One region of the Colwellia sp. 20A7 genome, then DNA from elsewhere that is predicted to be linked to it. Evidence: riboswitches for the same ligand, from Rfam matches in the RefSeq annotation. Region 1 holds a riboswitch; the other holds the start of a gene.
What was found. Region 1 has a riboswitch for cyclic di-GMP ahead of GQS55_RS08555 (DUF3718 domain-containing protein). Riboswitches for the same ligand answer to the same signal wherever they lie in the genome.
Positions count from the first base shown of each region.

Region 2: it holds a riboswitch for cyclic di-GMP, as region 1 does, so the genes downstream of both, GQS55_RS00385 (MotA/TolQ/ExbB proton channel family protein) here and GQS55_RS08555 (DUF3718 domain-containing protein) in region 1, are expected to answer to the same signal.

Region 1 is NZ_CP047130.1:1,968,334-1,972,801, forward strand. It holds gene GQS55_RS08545 (amidohydrolase) at 1-618, opposite strand, end outside; gene GQS55_RS08550 (patatin-like phospholipase family protein) at 711-1,880, opposite strand; gene GQS55_RS08555 (DUF3718 domain-containing protein) at 2,111-2,470, opposite strand; cyclic di-GMP riboswitch class I at 2,532-2,629, opposite strand; gene GQS55_RS08560 (3-oxoacid CoA-transferase subunit B) at 2,888-3,544, opposite strand; gene GQS55_RS08565 (CoA transferase subunit A) at 3,637-4,335, opposite strand; gene GQS55_RS08570 (hydroxymethylglutaryl-CoA lyase) at 4,381-4,468, opposite strand, start outside.
Region 2 is NZ_CP047130.1:80,150-84,617, forward strand. It holds gene GQS55_RS00370 (hypothetical protein) at 1-1,328, opposite strand, end outside; gene GQS55_RS00375 (hypothetical protein) at 1,328-1,759, opposite strand; gene GQS55_RS00380 (OmpA family protein) at 1,782-2,540, opposite strand; gene GQS55_RS00385 (MotA/TolQ/ExbB proton channel family protein) at 2,540-3,166, opposite strand; cyclic di-GMP riboswitch class I at 3,473-3,559, opposite strand; gene GQS55_RS00390 (hypothetical protein) at 4,355-4,468, shown strand, end outside.

The sequences.
Region 1 (4,468 bases):
CGTAGCATTATCAATAAAAATACCGGTAGGTTTACCTTGCTTATCTTTGACTATTTCACCACCATTAGGTGAAACCGAGGTATGATCAATACCTGCTAACTCCATCGCTTTTGAATTTGCCCAACCTGCATGACCATCAATGCGGCTAAACCAAACGGGTGTGTTTTTGAAATATTCATCAAGTGAAATTGCTGCTGGATATTGTTGACCTTCCCATAAAACTTGATTCCAACCTCGGCCTAACAACCACTGCCCATTCTTATTTTTTTTACGAAAGTTAATGGCTAATTGAACAGCTTCTTGCTCTGATAAAACATTGTTTAGATTAACTTGCATTAAACTTAAGCCGTAAGCTAATACATGCCCATGAGCATCAATCAAACCAGGTAATAGTGTTTTACCGTGACCGTCAATTTCTTGAACGTCTTGCATAGGCAATTTATCATCACTAGTAAATAGTTGATCTATTTTATCATCAGTAAACTGCATGGCTGAAAATTGTATAAGATCACCTGTTTTATTTAATGTATAGCCATTAATATTTTTCAGTAATGTTGTTTGTGAAAATGTTGGGAAGTGTACAATAGTGAGTAAGGTAAAAAGTATAATTTTTTTCATTAGTACAAACCTAGGTTTAAGAGGGCGTTTTTATATTAAAACATAAGCCTTGATAGGTACATTCATTTTGGCTGTTTGTTTAGGTGGTTGTTTTAGCTATTTGTTACCGTATATAAGTTTAAAAAATGTCTGATTTGGTTTTCTTGTTCCATGGCATCATTAAACCCTAGTTGTATTAGTTCGCTGCAGAAGTTTTTTTCAAACAGTAAGTAACTAACAAGACTTGATTCAGCATCATTATTAATACCCGCGCTACGTAAGAGAACTCTTACAGGTAAGGGTAAATCGTCATAATAGTTTCGTGCAATAGTATTAAAGTCACTACTTGGATTGATAATGAAACTATCGATATGCTTTAAGCCTTCAACATTTTCTTTTTTACTTTTGGGGATTAGTTTTAAGGTTTCATTTATACGGGCCATACGCTCTAAATCACTATTCATAGTGTCAGCGAATATGGAATCTAATAAATGGCCAGCAATAGTTGCTGCTGTAGGTGGGTGAGGGGTATTTTCATTAGCATATATAGGCTCTTTGGGTTGCTCAACACCGATAATAAAAATACGCTTAGCACCTAAGTGAATAGCAGGACTAAGGGGTGATAATTGATGCACTGAGCCATCGCCAAAGTGGTTTTTTTTAATCTTCACCGAAGGAAATACTAAGGGAATAGCTGCTGAAGCCATTAAATGTTCAGTATTAAGTTGAGTTGCTTGACCACAACGCTTTTCTCTATTCCAAGGAGCTATATTATCATTAGCTTGAAAAAAGCTGATAGAGTTACCTGTACTATAACTTGATGCGGTGACTGAGGTAGCAGATAGGTACCCCTGTAAAATATTATTATCAATACGCTTAAAATTCATCACCGAGTTTAATAGGTCACGAAGCGGTTCATTGTTTAATAAACTACGAGGTAATTTATTAGCATAATCAGCTTGAAAGTTTGCGAACATAGCTTTACCTATATACCCAAAAACACCTCGGGTATTATTATGATAAATTTTACTGGTATCGAGGTTTTTCCACACCCACTCAAGCTTTTTTACCCCTAAGTGAAAGCATGACGCATAACATCCTAAGGCTGTGGTATTTATTGCCCCTGCAGAAGTTCCACATAAAATAGGGAAGGGAATAGCATGATTTCTAGGTACGAATTTAGCGATAGCTGAAAGAACACCTACTTGATAGGCTGCTCGAGCCCCACCACCAGTTAGTACTAAAGCGTTTTGGGTGGCAACATAATTATGTCTTCTAGTCATCGATGATTATCTTGAATTAAAGTGTTGATTAAGATGTTGTTTGTCAATTGCAACTATAAGTGTTTTTATTTGATACTGCTAGCCTAAGGGGGAAAGTTAGCCGAAAAAAAACCAGCAGAAGCTGGTTTTTTAAAATGACATAGAATTATTAACAATTAATCTTCTACTTGTCACTATTTGCACCTAAAAGATGTAATAATTAAGTAGTTTTCTTATCTGAAAATAATTTATTAGCTGCTAACACGTTCGTTAGCAACATCAATCAATGGTTTCGATCCAGTTTGCAACAATGCTAAGTTAGCAGAAACAACACTCTTTGGTAATTTAGAAATCATCAAAGATCCTGTTTCTACAGAACCACTTGTTGATGCAAACTCTAATAAGTTCTGGCCATTACACTCAATGCCGTCGAAAATACGACGAATTTTTAATTTATTCATTTTTAAAAATGAACGCATGCGTTTCTTGTCATCAGCAGCCACATACTCACATATGCTTTGTGCAATGTTCGTCGCTTGTGCTTGAGGTGTCGATACAACAGACGTTAAAGTTAAAATAGTGATGGTTGAAGCTATTAATAATTTTTTCATTTTAGTAACCTTTAATTTAAATGGATTATTAAAAGAAAAAACCACGGGATGTACCTATGAACGAGGTGACTCCGCTGCCGTAGATTATCCAGTATTAGAAAATCCCGTAGGCCGGTGGTTTTGCGTCGCATACTTTCATATGCTTTGCCTTTTCTTTGTCAAATTTAATTATCTCTAATATTTATTATAAATGCAAATTTCATTTAGTTTATTGTTATATAAGAGAATAACATATTATAAGTATTACTTATTAAGGCAAAAAATTTAATAAATTTAAGTTGAGACATTATACTTACAACATGTTTACAATCTTGTTACATAAGGCCGAAGTATATTTGTAATTGAGGTATGTTTCTTTTATCAAAGTATAATTATTTTAAGTTAACTAATTATACTTTGAACTTTACTAATTCAAGACTAAAACTGCATTTCAGGTGTATTCTCATGTACAACTAATTCACCTTCAGTTAGTTTTATTATTTCTTCAACAGATACGCCAGGTGCGCGCTCTAACAAGTGAAATTTTCCTTCTTTTATTTCTATATATGCTAAATCTGTTAGCACTTTTTTTATACAGCCTTTTCCCGTTAATGGTAGCGTACAGTTTTTTAATAATTTAGACACACCATGCTTTGATGCATGAGTCATGGTAACAATAATATTATCAGCACCAGCTACTAGGTCCATTGCGCCACCCATACCTTTAATGAGTTTTCCTGGGATCATATAAGAAGCAATATTACCATTTACATCAACTTCAAAAGCCCCAAGTACGGTTAGGTCAACATGTCCACCACGGATCATGGCAAATGATTCGGCCGAATCAAAAAGAGAAGCACCTGTTGCCATAGTAACCGTTTGTTTACCTGCATTAATAAGATCGGCATCAATTTCGTCTTCAGTGGGAAATTGTCCCATTCCTAATAAGCCATTTTCAGATTGAAGCATAACCTCAATCCCTTCAGGTACGTAATTAGCGACAAGGGTTGGAATACCAATGCCTAGATTAACGTAATAACCATCTTGAAGTTCTTGGGCTACACGTTGTGCAAGTTGTTCTCTGGAAAGCGCCATTATTTATCTCCTCTAGGGTAACAGCTGCGTTTATTGTTTTTATCGACAATCGCAGTTAGCTATCAACCTGTTAATTATTGTTCAACTTAGTTCTATGAGCGGGTAGTGCGTTGTTCAATGCGTTTCTCGAAGGTGCCTAAAATTAGTCTATCGACATAAATTCCAGCAGTATGAATTTGATCTGGATCTAGCTCGCCGGGTTCGACAATTTCTTCAACTTCAACAACGGTTATTTTACCTGCGGTTGCTGCCATTGGATTAAAATTACGTGCTGTTTTTCTAAAAACCAAGTTACCGTATCGATCCGCTTTCCATGCTTTTACAATAGCAAAATCACCAGTGATAGCTTCTTCTAGAATATAATGGCGACCGTTAAACTCTCTTTCTTCTTTACCTACTGCAACAGGGGTTCCATACCCTGTTGCAGTGAAAAAAGCGGGTATTCCCGCACCACCAGCACGTATTTTTTCGGCTAATGTCCCTTGTGGTGTTAATTCTACATCGAGTTCACCAGCCATCATTTGACGCTCAAACTCAGCATTTTCACCAACATAAGAAGCAATAATTTTTTTAATTTGGCGATCAGGCAATAAAATTCCTAAGCCAAAATCATCAACACCACAGTTATTAGAAACTAATGTTAATCCTTTTGTACTTTTACGTTTAATTTCCTGAATTAAGTTTTCAGGAATTCCGCATAAGCCAAAACCACCTGCAATTACAGTCATGTTGTCAGTTAGACCAGCCATGGCTTCTTCGTAACTAGCAACTACTTTGTCAAACCCTGCCATTGTTTTCTCCTCGATGCTTTATTTATTATATTTTTTGCTAACATACTATGTGTTTCTATTCGCCAGATAAGCATTTGATACTTTTGATATTGGCGCTTTATCTAGTTTTTCGCTGATATACCAACCAGCTTTA
Region 2 (4,468 bases), 1.9 Mb from region 1:
ATCACCGAATGATTAACAAATTGCTTTTGCGTTAATGTTGGTGGCAGGTACTTTCCAACATTAAAGGTAATAGACTCTCGGTATTGCTGTTCAATTTGAATTGAGCCTGCTTGCTCTATAGCTTCAATTAATGTATCTTTTTCACGTAAGGTCCAAGTTAACGGTAATTGAACACCTTCTTTTGATATTTCATTTCTAACGGCGTCTGCAACTTTTATATTATCCAAAAATGATAAAGTTTCACCACCAGACATAAGTGCCATCATTTTATCTTCAATGTAGTCTCGGCTCATTGAGTGGCAATCAGTTACCGTTTTAACAACAGAGCGAGAGCGACCTCTGATTGTTTCAGTCATACGTTTCTTTTCAGGCGGATAACACCAATGATCCGGAGCGACATATCTACCTGCTTGCTTTAATACGGTATCGCGGTACGCTTGCTCTATCTTAATATGACACTTTTCATTCGTAACATAATGACCTGTGCATTTTTTGTCAGCTTTATCTTTCGCTTCAAAATAATCACTTACCGCTCGTTTTATTTCGAGTGACTTGCGAATACGTTCTTGCTTACTTAATTTTGCCTGTTTACTGGTAAATTCATTTGCCGCCGCTAAGTAGATCTCATCTGTTTTGTAAATAGCATTAATGTGCACTTTTTTCTTGGCACTATTGTACTCATTAACTCCAGCAGCGTAATCTGCCCAACCCTTAATAACGTTTTCCTGATACTCTTTATAACCGTCATAAGCTTTAGGAAATGTTTTTCTCGCATCTAACTCTGAAACTTGATCAATAATGTTATGAACACTGGATTTTAAGTGGGAGATAAAGCTTTCGGAATTAAAAACCATTGCGCCAACAATTGATAACATGGCCTTTGTTGCAGGCGTATCGACTTGATCGGCTGGCACTTCCATATCATCTATTTGGATAGTGTTTGTGCTAATACCTTTTTTAAGCAGTGCAATGTGCATTGCATCAACGCGATCGCTTTCGGATGAATTGTTAACTAAGGTATCGATCAAAACCTTTTGACCAAAAAACATTAATGTAAATCCGAAAAAGCTTAACAATAATACCTTTTGAGTGAATGCTTTGGTTTTTCCTGGTGTAATTAAGCGTAACAAAAGTAATGTAATACCTATACCGGATAAAATGCGACCTTGGTATTCTAGAGCTTCAAGCATTAATGCATCAAAACTGCCTGAGGCACCGTCGACTATTCGACTGTTAAATGCTAGTTCAAATAGCAGGTAGCAAAACGATAATACGAGTAATAATACAGCCCACAGATTAGCTTTTGAAAAACCCTCTTTTTTAAACATTAATCATCACTACTCGTTTTGATAATAATTGGATTATTACTACCGCTAATTGGTGGAGGCGTAGCAAATGTTTTGATTGGTAATACTTTGCTTTTCTCAACCGCAGAAGATTGAGTTACAACACTTTCAGTTCGTCCCCCAGCTATTTCGGCAACAGAACCATCTTTTTTGATATATAAGCCAGCCGGTATCATTGCCAACTGTTGTGCTTCATTTCTTACTGCATCAACCGGCAACTCAACACCATCAACAATAAATGTTGAACTTACTTCTATTTCCTTAAATTCTTTATAAGGGATACAAGTAGCAGGTGATTTTTTACATAAAATTAAGGCTGCTGCTTTTTCAGTTTTAACATAATCAATGGCATTAGCCGATTGAACCAATAAGCACAGCAACAATGCCAATATTACTTTTGAAACTGTATTCATTCTAAACCCTTTTAAATTATTTTTATTCCACTTCATATTTAATTTCTACGCGACGATTTCGTGAATCGTCGGCAGCCATGCCTGTTAAATGCTCATCAGAGCCAAAACCAAAAACCTGTATTCTTTCAGATTCAATAGGGTACTTGGCAATCAAATACTCTTTTATTGAATTTGCCCTTCGCTCTGATAGGAAGTAGTTCCACTCTTTACCTCTAAAGCAACGTTTAAAAACCTGACCAATAGGAGCTATACTTTTAACGCGAGAGCTTTTAACGTCACCATGTTCATCTAGGTTTAAACATTCTTGCCCTTTAGTCTTAGCTTCACCTGAGGTATGCCCAATCAGTGTTACCTTCGCGCCATTGATGGCTGTTTCTCGCCCCATCATATTTAAAATATCAACATTTTCGGGACGAATGTACCACTGGTTTCCATCAAACATTAGCGGCAAGTTCATACTGTAATCTTCTTTGTAAAGGGACTTAACAGCAGATAACTGCTTTTTCATTTGAGCATTTACTTGTGATAATACATTTGTACTATCGGATGACGAAGCAGCTTTAGCTTGGGCAAGTTGAGCCGCTAAAGCCTCAATCTGTGCATCTTTAGAAGAAATTGTTTGCTTTAACCCTGCTATATCTACTTTGTCGCTTGGTGCCTCAATAGTAGATGTAAATGAAATTTTCGGTAGCAACATAAAGGTTAATATCATGAAGGCCATCATGGCTGACGCGAATAAATCGATTAGTGCAACTGAGAATATTGAATATTCTGATTTCATTATTGGCGCTCTGCAAGGACTTGTTTGTGTTTGAACACCAATAGACTTAATACCCCGACACAAATAGCATTCATAATTAGGCCAAGTATTGTGGTATAGAAAGCAGTACCTAAATTGGTCATAACTTCTTGTAGTAACCCATCATTAATAGCAGAATTTAAATCTTCTGTATCAGCTAAAGAAGACAATGCAAATGACATACCTACTACAGTTCCTAAAAAACCGAGTGTGGGTATTAACCAAATAAGATATCGAACTGGCTCTAGACGACCCTCTATATGATTGTCAAGCGAATGAATTTCTTTGTCTTTATCAAGTGAGGCTAACTTTGATTCAGCAAACAGCATCATAATAGTGATACAAAAAACAACCCACATTAAGTTCTGAATAGTTAAGGGCCAAAGAAAAACTTCATTATCTCCAACAAGAAATGCTCGTAATGTGCCATCACTTAATGTCGTATGTAAGAACAATAGAATGACACAACCGGCTAGCACACCAATACCTGTATGTATCGTCCAGATGTGTTTTATCTTAAGATGTTTAACTGACCACTGGAGAAGTGCAAATAAAACAAATGAGCCAAAAACAACCAAACCCAATTCGATATAACTTTTGTCTAACATACTATATCCTGCAGTGTGTTAACGCTAATAGCCAAGTTTATAGGTACATAACATGAGTTTGGTAACTGCACCTTAGGAAACTTATTAAACCTGATCTTAGAATTTGACTCTGTAAATCAAGAAGAACAACGTTAAATGTTTTGTAAAAAAATTTATACCAAGTAAAAAACTAGGTTTATATCCAAAAAATATAGATAGTTTAATTTATTAAATACATAAAGCAGGTTGGTTGACATTAGATTTGTCGTGCGTCCATTCTCGTTGAGCTTTCCCTAAAGAAGATGATTTACATCTTATACTGGAATTGAGAGCAACCCCGCTAGCATAGATTTAAAATCTTTAGCTCGGAAGTTTTGCGACATTGCCTTTTCAAACAACTTGCCTTTGTTAAGATAAATGTAACTGATTATTTCAGCAAAGTAAACTCTTTATATTTCAATTAGTAAGAGCGAATAACTTACCTTTGTTGTATTTCATAAATTTAAACACCATGATTATCAGCCAATACTCTGTAATTGATAGAATGGTTAAGCTTTTCTAAGGGTAACCTAACTGGAATTGACTTAACTGATTAAGCTGAAAGCCTTTTACAGTAAAGTCACACATGAAATTAGGCTACTCTACCCAATTGTATTGCTATTTCAAAACTTGATGAAGTCATAAGCTCAGCTCCCTGTAGATAGGACGGAAATTTTTGTTAACTATGATGACTTTTTGGGTTTAGTCCGCTGTGATTAATGTTAGTTGAGTGATAATTGCTCAAATCAAACTACTATGACCCAAAAATATCAGCCGAAAACACTTAGGGTTAACTTAACAAGTTAGCCCCATTGTCCAACCCAAATCAGCATCTGCATGATGTGTAAGTTTATTTTGCCAGCGGATAAAGTATTAGACCTTTATCACCAAAATCCACTTCTATATCACTACACACAAAAGTTAAATAATTAGAGAGCGAAAAAAGCCCTCTCTACCAAATAATTGAATGAATTTATTCAGGTACCATCTTTGTATATTTTTATATTACGAAGAGTTTCATTCATGTTAACAAAAACACAGACTAGTTCTATTAATAGTACCAATAAAAGCAATGTGATCGTGCCACCTGCGGGATCGGAAAAACACATTCATCTATATAATAAGCAGGTTCAAGGTTTTAAAGCACTATGGTCTAGAGGAATAATATAAATGGCATCGTTTCTTAAGAGCAAAAAAAAGATAAAGTTAGTCACTATCCACCGCGAGGCACAAGAAGTTTTATCTCTTATTGATAATTTAATTTTAACCGTCCCAACAGGAAAA